Regions from separate parts of the Acetobacterium sp. KB-1 genome, predicted to be linked through region 2. Evidence: predicted binding sites of a transcription regulator. Region 2 holds the regulator's gene; the other holds the start of a gene.

Region 1 (5,273 bases), 1.3 Mb from region 2:
GTAGTTGGCGACTGCCCGCGACTAATAAGAAATTTCTAATTTTTTATTAGTGTCCGATTCTGCAGCAAACAACTGATTAACAATTGATCGGTACGGTATCTCAATCGAACGCCTGATTACATCAGTTTGCTGATGTTTTTGGTAAAGGCTACCACGTCGTCAAGCGGCAGGCCGGCAATTAGTCGGGCCTGATTGTAAAGCAACTCGGTGTAGAGCGCAAACTGGTCATCATCTACTTCATAATAGCTTTTCAGTTTTTCATAAACCGGATGGTTTTTGTTGATTTCCAGCACTTTCTTCGCCTTCACATCACCGCCCTGAGGCATGGTGTTTAAGGTCATTTCCATTTCGATGGAAAGATCTCCTTCAGTGGAAAGATAAGCCACGTCATCTTTTAAGTGGGCCGTGGTTTTTACCTTCACGACTTCATCTCCAATCAGGTCTTTCATTTTTGCCAGAAGTTTTTCATCCACTTCAGATGTTTTTGTATCATCATCGACTTGATTTTCTTCCGGCGCTTCCAGTCCCAGATTCTGGCTGGAAACTGAACGGAATTCCTTGTCCTGATACTGTTTTAAGGTCTGGGTGACAAATTCATCAATGGTCTCGGTTAAATAGAGAATCTCATAATTTTTGTTTTTAATAATGGAAACCTGGGGCAGCTTTTCAAGCTGACTAACCGATGAACCAGTGGCATAATAAATGTATTTCTGATCTTCCGGCATCCGTTCTACGTATTCTTTAAGAGTAACCATCTTGCCTTCTTTGGATGAATAAAAGAGCAGGAAGTCCTGAAGTTTTTCCTTATCCTGTCCCCATTTGTCATAGGTTCCGACTTTGATCTGATTACCGAAAGCGGTAAAGAATTTTTCATAGGTTTCGCGTTCGTTGGCCAGCATTTTTTTGAGTTCTTCGGAAATTCGGGTATCGATTTTACGGCTGATTAAGCGTAGCTGACGATCCTGCTGAAGCATTTCCCGGGAAATATTTAATGAGATATCCTCGGAGTCCACCACCCCTTTAACAAAACTGAAGTAATCCGGCAACAGCTCACTGCATTTTTCCATAATCAGGACGCCGTTGGAATAGAGCTCGAGCCCCTTTTCATAGTCTCTGGTGTAGTAATCAAAGGGGGCCTGACCGGGGATATAAAGGATCGCTTTATAGCTCATCGCCCCTTCAATACTCAGGTGAACATGAGCCAAGGGGGCATCAAAGCCTAGTCGCTTGTCGTGGTAGAAATTGTTGTAATCCTCATCGGTCAGCTCATTTTTATTTTTTCGCCAGATCGGGATCATCGAATTCAGAACATCATCTGCCAGATAGGTTTCGTATTCCGGATTTTCACTGTCCTTGGTGTCTTCTTTGACTCGGCTCTTTTCCTCCACCATCTTAATCGGGTAACGGATGAAGTTGGAGTAATGCTCAACCAGCTGGCGAATGCGATAGGGTTCCAGATAGTCATCGTAGTTATTATCTTCCGAATTCTCTTTGAGATACAGGGTAATTTTTGAACCATGGGTGGTGCGGGTTCCGGGTTCAATGGTATAGCCATCAGCTCCTTCAGAAACCCATACAGATGACGTTTCCTCGTCAAAGGATTTGGTTTCCACCTCAACCTTGTCAGATACCATAAAGGCTGAATAGAAACCGACCCCAAACTGGCCGATAAGATCAAAATCTTCTTCCATTTCCTGATCGTCCTTAAAGTCGCTGGAACCACTTTTGGCAATGGTACCCAAGTTGTCTTCCAGTTCCGCTGCGGTCATCCCGATTCCGGTATCTTCAATGGTCAGGGTCCGGTTATCTTTGTTGGGATGAATACGGATGTAGTAGTCGTCCTTATTAAAGGTTTTATCTTTGTCTGTTAATGTTTTGTAGTAAACCTTGTCGATGGCGTCGGACGCATTTGAAATCAATTCTCTTAAAAATATTTCTTTGTTGGTGTAAATTGAATGGATCATTAAATCCATCAGACGCTTGGATTCTGATTTAAACTGCTTTTTTTCCATAACATACCTCTTCTTCATGTCGTAATCGTATTAGCACTCTTTCTTTGTGAGTGCTAACAATATTGTAAGTAACTTTATGAAAAGTGTCAACACTTTTAATGATTTTTTAAGACTAAATGGTCATCAAATTAATTAATCCTTTAAAACGATAAAAAATCAAAAAAATGCCCGGCTAATTCTCGCAGCCGGACATTTGTTATTTTGTTTTTACAACTTAAATTCGGTGGTAAAACGTCTGATCGCTTCTTGTGTGTTTTCCTTGCTGCCAAAGGCAGTCAGTCTGAAATACCCTTCACCGCTGGGACCAAAACCCACACCCGGTGTTCCAACAATGTTGACCTCACTGAGAAGTTTGTCAAAAAAGGCCCATGAGTCCATGCCTTCCGGCGTTTTTAGCCAGATATAAGGGGCATTAATCCCGCCAAAAACTTCAATTCCAGTACTGGCAACGCCTTCACGAATCATTTTGGCGTTATTCATATAATATGCTACTAGCGCTTTGATCTGCTGTTGACCAGCTTCGCTATAAACAGCTTCCGCGCCTTTTTGGATAATATAAGGAACGCCATTAAATTTGGTACAGTGTCGGCGATTCCACAGTTTATTAATTTCAACCGGTTCGCCCGCTTTGGTATAGCCCATCACTTCTTTGGGAACTACTACATAGGAGCAACGGGTTCCGGTGAAGCCAGCATTTTTGGAAAAGCTTCGGAATTCGATGGCTACCTCCTTGGCACCATCAATTTCGTAAATGCTGTGTGCCACATCGTCTTCCTGAATATAGGCTTCGTAAGCAGCATCGTATAAAATAATAGCCTGGTTGGCTTTGGCATAATCCACCCATTTTTTCAGCTCAGTTTTATTAATCGTGGTTCCGGTCGGGTTATTGGGGAAACACAGATAAATCAGATCCACCTTTTCGGTTGGCAATTGCGGCACAAAGCCATTTTCGGCGGTGCAGGGAATATAGACCATCTCGCTCCACTTACCGTCAGCACCTAACGTTCCACTGCGGCCAGCCATGACGTTACTGTCGACATAAACCGGATAAACGGGATCAGTGATCGCGATTTTAGTATCTTGACTAAATAGTTCCTGAATATTGGCAGTATCACTTTTGGAGCCGTCACTGACAAATATTTCATCAATCGCTAGATCGACACCCCGGGTTTTAAAATCAAACTCGACAATTTTTTCCAGTAGAAAATCATAGCCTTGTTCCGGACCGTAGCCCTTAAAGGTTTTTTCATCGGCCATTTCATCAACAGCGGCGTGTAGACCGGTGATGACTGCTTCAGGCAGCGGTTTGGTCACATCACCAATTCCCAGTCGAATGATGTTGGCCTCCGGATTAGCGGTTTTATAGGCTTCCACCCGTCTCGCTATTTCTGAAAAAAGGTAGGAGCCTGGTAATTTAAGATAATTTTCATTAATTAATGCCATGTTATTTTTTTCCTTTCGTTATCGTCTCTTGACTATTTAATAAAGGTCTTTTGCAAGAACCGTACCGACAAATGTTAATCTGTTGTATGCTGCAGGATCGGACAGGTCTATGACCTGTTCGCCCTGATGCAGACAACATGATGTAACATTTTTCGGTACTCCGATTTTTTTTAATATTAGCGTCACTATTTAAAACTACTTTTTCCACTTGGAAAAATCCAGGGTGGCGAAGTAATCGTCCGGGGTTTCGGCCCGACGGATCAGTTCGGTACTACCGTCTTCTTTAAGCAGCACTTCAGCAGATCGTAGCTTGCCATTGTAGTTATAGCCCATCGCAAAACCGTGGGCACCGGTGTCGTGAAGCACAACCAGGTCACCGATATCAATTTTGGGAAGTTCTCTGTCAATGGCAAACTTGTCATTGTTTTCGCATAAGCCCCCGGTGACGTCGTAGATATGATTAAGGGGGGCATCTTCCTTACCCATCACCGTGATATGATGATAGGCACCATACATGGCCGGACGCATCAGGTTGGCGGCGCAGGCGTCAAGACCAATGTATTCTTTGTGAGTATGTTTCTCATGCAGGGCGGTGGTGACCAGATGTCCAAATGGTCCCAGGACAAAGCGACCCAGTTCGGTGTAAATATCAATATCACCCATTCCGGCCGGCACCAGAATTTCTTCAAAGGCTTTTTTCACACCTCGGCCGACTTCATAAATATCGGTAGGTTGCTGATCGGGCAGGTAAGGAATCCCCACGCCTCCCGAGAGATTTATAAAGGCAATATGAGCGCCGGTTTCCTGATTCAATTCCACGGCGGTCTGGAAAAGAATTCGTGCCAGGGCCGGGTAATATTCATTGGCGATGGTATTGCTGGCTAAAAAGGCATGGATCCCGAAATGTTTAACCCCTTTACTTTTTAGAGTTGCAAATCCTTCGGTCATTTGTTCCCGGGTAAACCCGTATTTAGCGACCTGAGGGGTATCCATAATAGCGTTATCAATAACAAAGTCACCGCCGGGATTAAATCGGCAACTGATGGTTTCCGGCAATCCTGCTACCTCTTCCAAAAAGTCAATGTGGGTGATATCGTCCAGAGTAATCAAAGCGCCCAGTTTGCTGGCCAAAACAAAGTCTTCTTTCGGCGTTACATTGGAGGTAAACATAATATCCGCTCCGGAAAAACCAACCGTATCGGACATCATCAGTTCGGTATAAGATGAGCAATCTACCCCACAGCCTTCTTCTTTTAGAATTTGTAAAATAGTTGGGTTGGGGGTCGCCTTGACGGCAAAATATTCTTTGTAGCCCTTATTCCAGGAAAAGGCTTCCTGCAAGTTTCGCACATTTTCGCGAATCCCCTTTTCATCATAGAGATGGAAGGGGGTGGGGAATTCTCTTACGATTTCTTCTAATTTTTCTTTGTTTACAAAGGTCTTTTTCATCTTTAATTTCCTTTCGTCATTTCAATCAGTTTTATTTCATTTTTCATCGAGTCTTTAAATAAATCAACCAGATTCCGCTTGCGGGAATAAAGACAGGTGGAATGTTCACCGTTATTCATATCGCCGGTGAGGACATTGGTTGAATCAACAATCAGTCGAATCTGCTGGAGCGGTTGATCAGCAATATAGACAGTGGCTCCTGCCAGCGACAAGGACCCATCGGTGATGATCACCATCTTGATGTCGCGATTAATCGCTTCTTTTATATCTGGCAGTACGGTTTTTAAAACCTGACCGGGTACTGAGATGTAGATCCGCTCCTGGGCTTCCAGAATCATATTGCGCAATTTATTGAGGATGTTGCTTTCC
Region 2 (5,273 bases):
CCCAGGAGGTTATAGCTTTCGTCGAAGGTCAGGTTGGTAAGGGTGTAATCAGAAAGGATCACATCCTCTTTTACGCCTAAAATGCTTAAAATCAGATAAGTCATAAAACCGGTGCGGTCCTTGCCGTTGGTGCAATGGTAAAGAATGGGGGATTCAGAAGGTTCAGTTAAATACTTAAGCACCTCGGCGAAGCGTTGGGCCCGATCTTCGGTCTGGAGCTTATAGATACGACGCATAAAGGCATCCACCATGCCCGGCTGGGTAAAATCTTTGTGATCCAGTCCCATATCATCGCCGGAGAAAATTGGCAACAGGTGATACTCGGCTGTTTTGGGCAGGCGGTCAACCTGTCGTTCGGCTTTGGATTTGTTTCTAAAATCAAAGACATGTTTGAGTCGCAGCGCGGCAAAATAAGACACATCTTTATCGGACAGATGGGCCAGTTCTTCACTGCGGATAACCTTTCGCCATTTTATCTTTCGGCCGTCCATTCCGGTATAGCCGCCGATATCCCGAATATTAATCGAGTTTTCGAGTTGGATCAGACGTTTGCCGAGCTGGGTTTCGTCACAGAAGATGAGGTTATTTTCATCTTTGAAGTTATATAGGATTCGTCCGTTTGGCGCAATCAGACCCGGATAGGCGTTTTTTTCCTGATCGGCTTTTGGGGCAGGATGAACCTCTGCCGGGAGAATTGTTTTAAGTTGCTCTGGATCGATGCGTGCCGCGGTTTGCTGGTTTGCCGCTTTAGAACCTGCGGCCTTGATCGCTTTAGAGGCAGGCTGAGCGGTAGTGATGGTTTTTGACGACTTCTTTTTGTCAAGCAGTTTTCGTACCAGAAAATAGGCTGGAACGATTGCAGCTGCGCCGGCAATGATGGCAATGGTGGTTACTTTTTTCATTGATGATTTCCTTTCTGTGACTTCGTTTAGTTTCTAATTATAGGTAATGACTATGTTATAATTATAGCATAAATCAAAGAAAAAAAGTCTTTAAAATGCGAGGAGAATGAATGAATACCACAAAAACTAAGGCGTTAGGTAGTCAACCCAAAAATACACTAGGTATTTATTGCCATATCCCTTTTTGCAAAAAAAAATGTGCCTATTGTGATTTTACTTCTCTTTCCGCCCAGAGCGAGGAGCGGATTGGGGAGTATTTTGATGCACTGGAAAAGGAAATAAGACGTCACAAGGAAATCAATGGTGTTTTACCGGCTGTGGACACCATCTATTTGGGGGGCGGTACCCCATCGTCGATTGCACCCGGTTATATTGAAAAAACATTGTCTCTTATAAAGGAAGTCTTTGTAATTGAGGATACGGCGGAAATCACCATTGAAATTAATCCGGGAACCTTAACAGAAGAGAAGGCCAGCCGCTATAAGAAAGCGGGGATCAATCGGATCAGTATGGGTCTGCAGGCCTGGCAGGACTTTCTGCTTCAAATCCTCGGTCGGATTCACAGCCAGTCGGATTTTATTAAATCGATGGAAATTTTAAAAAACGTCGGTTTTTCAAACATCAGCGTCGATGTGATGGTCGGTTTACCGGGTCAGAAACGATCGGATGTGATGGCGACACTGATCGCGCTGATGTCTTTTGCGCCCACCCATCTGTCGTGCTACAGCTTAATTTTAGAGCCGGGTACCCCGATGGCCAATTGGGTCGCAGCGGGGCAGCTAAATTTGCCCGATGAAGATGAAGAGCGGGAAATGCACTGGGCAGTCGATGCGTTTCTAAAAGAGCAGGGTTATGACCATTATGAGATTTCCAGTTACTGTAAGCCCGGCTATCAAAGCCGCCACAACATTAAATATTGGGAACTGGTGCCCTATCTGGGCTTTGGTCTGGGTGCCCATGGTTATTTTAATAGTCGGCGCTATGGTAACACCAATGCACTAAGTCAGTATATCGATGTCATCAAGGCCGGAGAATCCCCAGCAACATTAGAAGCTGAGATGACGCCCCGGGAAATGATGAGTGAGTGGATGTTTTTAGGTTTGCGTAAGCTTTGCGGCATTCGGGATAGTGATTTTTTTGCCCGTTTTGGCCAAAGTTATTGGGATCGATATGGTGAGGTCATAAAGCCGCTGATTGCTGATGGTTTGCTTAATTGGGATGGGTCATTTTTAAAGCTGACACCAAAAGGACAGGATTTTGGAAACCAGGTATTTATGGCTTTTCTATAGATGAAATCAGATCAAAAAAATATCTTAAGAAAACTTTAAAAGGTGAGCAAGCTATTATAGAAACTAGTTGACAATGTAGGGGGTAGGATGTTATATTTAACTCAGATGTTAGCACTCGATTATTGTGAGTGCTAATAACGAGGTGAATCATGGAACTTAACGCACGTAAAAAGAAAATACTTGAAGTGATCATCCGTGATTATATTAATACGGCCGAGCCGGTTGGCTCCCGGACCCTTTCAAAAAGATGTAACCTGGGTATCAGCCCGGCCACCATCCGAAATGAAATGGCAGATCTTGAAGAGTTAGGTTTTTTAGTTCAACCCCATACCTCTTCGGGACGGATTCCGACCCAGCAGGCGTATCGTTATTATGTGGATGAAATCATGGAGATTCAGAAACTTGAGAAGATGATCCGAACGGATATTCATCGGGGTTTTCTGGATCATACCACTGAACTGGGGCTGACGATGTCCCATACGGCGCAGGTTCTGTCTCAGCTAACCAATTACACAGCAGTGGTTCTGGCACCTCGGGTTACAAATTTTAACTGTAAGCATGTTCAGATTGTTTCATTAATTAAAAACAGGGTACTTATGGTAGTAGTGACCCAGGAGGGGATGGCCAAAAATATTGAGGTAACCCTTTCTCAGGAGGTAGACGCGATTCTGGCGCTAAAGCTTTCCAATGTGATTAATGGCTTTCTGAAAAACACCATTCTCAGTGACATGAGTTCGGAGCTTATTGATCAGATCCAGGAATTGTCACCAGCCGAGAGTAAGCTGATTCACGAAATTATCCCCCAACTTAAAAAAGTCTTGATGGAGGATGACTCGGAAGTTCACTCCACGGGGTTAACGAACCTTTTCAATTATCCGGAATTCAGTGATGTGAATAAGATTAAACAACTGATCAATATTGTTCAGGAAAAACAGGTGTTGTCGGAAATGATGACATCGAAAGACGGCAACCAGATCATCCGCATTAAAATAGGCAGTGAAAATGACAATGAAAACCTTAAGGATTTTAGCATCATTACCTCCACCTATGAACTGGATGGCGAGATGATGGGGGCCTTTGGCGTGATTGGGCCGACTCGGATGAACTATGACAATGTCTCATCGGTTCTCAATTACATACGTAATGAGTTAAATTTACATATCTCAAATTTATTAATGAAATAGGTGATTAAATGATAAAAGAAGAGGAAATCCAAACCATCGAAGAAAATGAACAAACGCTAAAAGAAGCTGACGCGGTAACCGACGAGGAATTAACAGATGACATTGACGAAACAGCATCGCCGGAAGAGGTATTAGAGAGTGTAAAGGAGGATGAGGCTGTATTGAATCGCTTGGTTCGACTTCAGGCTGATTTTGAGAACTTCAAAAAGCGAAGTCAAAAAGAAAAAACAGAAATGTATCAGTTCGCATCAGAAAACTTTGCTACCAAGCTGTTGCCGGTAATGGACAATCTGGAGCGGGCGCAAGCCGCCCTAATCGATGCCAGTGAGGAAGCCAAGGGCTATATTGACGGATTGGAAATGGTTTTTAAACAACTTAAGGATGTGCTCAAAGAAGAAGGTCTGGAAGAAATTGTTTGTGAAGGTCCCTTTGATCCAAATCTCCACCACGGTGTGGCGGTCGGTACAGATGAGCAAAAGGAAGACCAGGATATTATTGATGTTTTCCAAAAAGGTTACAAATTCAAGGGTAAGGTGATCCGACCAGCGATGGTTAAGGTTTGTAGCAAATAATATTAATTAAGACATAAACCGTCTAAAGTTGAAAATCTGCTGGTGGAAAGCACCAGTACTGAATTTTCATTTTAATAGAATAAACTAAAAAGCAAAATTACAGGAGGAAATAGATATGAGTAAAGAAAAAATTATCGGGATTGACTTAGGGACCACAAATTCGTGTGTTGCCGTTTTAGAAGGCGGTGAAGCCGTCGTTATCCCTAACGCAGAAGGAAACAGAACGACCCCATCGGTTGTTGCTTTTGCCAAAGATGGCGAACGATTAGTTGGACAGGTTGCCAAACGACAAGCCGTTACGAATCCGGACCGCACCATTTCATCAATTAAACGCGATATGGGCACCGATAAAAAAGTAACAGTTGATGATAAAAGTTATACCCCTCAGGAAATTTCAGCGATGATTCTGCAAAAATTAAAAGCAGATGCTGAAGCTTATCTGGGAGAAACGGTTACAAAAGCAGTTATTACGGTACCAGCGTACTTCAGTGATGCCCAAAGACAAGCGACCAAAGATGCTGGTCGGATTGCCGGGCTGGAAGTTTTAAGAATTATCAATGAACCAACTGCAGCCGCTTTAGCCTATGGCTTAGACAAAGATGCCAATGATAAGATCATGGTTTATGACCTTGGGGGCGGAACCTTTGATGTATCAATTCTGGAACTTGGCGATGGCGTTTTCGAAGTTAAATCAACCAATGGGAATAATCATTTAGGTGGTGATGACTTTGACCAGAAAATCATCGATTGGATGGCAGCAGAGTTTAAGAAAACCCACGGACTTGATCTTAAAAATGATAAAATGGCCCTTCAGAGACTTAAAGAAGCGGCTGAAAAAGCTAAAATCGAATTATCAACGGTTATGAAATCAGACATTAATTTACCATTTATTACGGCAACGGCAGAAGGTCCACAGCATTTGGAATTATCGCTGACCCGCGCTAAATTTGATGAATTAACTTCTGACCTGGTGAAGAGTACCATCGGACCAGTTGAAAAAGCCATGAAGGATGCCGGTCTTTCCAAGAATGAGTTGGACAAGGTAATCCTGGTTGGTGGTTCCACAAGAACACCGGCAGTACAGGATGCAGTTAAAAATATTACCGGTGAAGATGCGTATAAAGGAATTAATCCGGATGAATGTGTTGCGATTGGAGCAGCGATCCAGGCTGGTGTATTAGCTGGTGAAGTCCATGATGTATTACTCCTTGATGTAACGCCATTATCACTGGGGATTGAAACCCTGGGCGGTGTATTTACCCGATTAATCGACCGTAATACCACCATCCCAACCAAGAAAAGTCAGACCTTCTCGACCGCAGCTGA

The links. Region 2 encodes HrcA, which represses chaperone genes, less so after heat shock. Its sites were predicted from a motif close to TGTTAGCACTCNNNNNNNNNGAGTGCTAACA; they were not measured.
Region 1: htpG (molecular chaperone HtpG) is a predicted target of HrcA. The motif match lies at 2,041-2,071, and genes of this name have one in related genera.

Annotation. Positions count from the first base shown of each region.
Region 1 covers NZ_CP030040.1:366,195-371,467, reverse strand. The annotation lists gene htpG (molecular chaperone HtpG) at 117-2,012, opposite strand; gene DOZ58_RS01710 (LL-diaminopimelate aminotransferase) at 2,220-3,455, opposite strand; gene DOZ58_RS01705 (diaminopimelate decarboxylase) at 3,651-4,904, opposite strand; gene DOZ58_RS01700 (TrmB family transcriptional regulator) at 4,907-5,273, opposite strand, start outside.
Region 2 covers NZ_CP030040.1:1,674,171-1,679,443, reverse strand. The annotation lists gene DOZ58_RS07730 (tyrosine-protein phosphatase) at 1-902, opposite strand, end outside; gene hemW (radical SAM family heme chaperone HemW) at 1,013-2,191, shown strand; gene hrcA (heat-inducible transcriptional repressor HrcA) at 2,341-3,375, shown strand; gene grpE (nucleotide exchange factor GrpE) at 3,384-3,947, shown strand; gene dnaK (molecular chaperone DnaK) at 4,063-5,273, shown strand, end outside.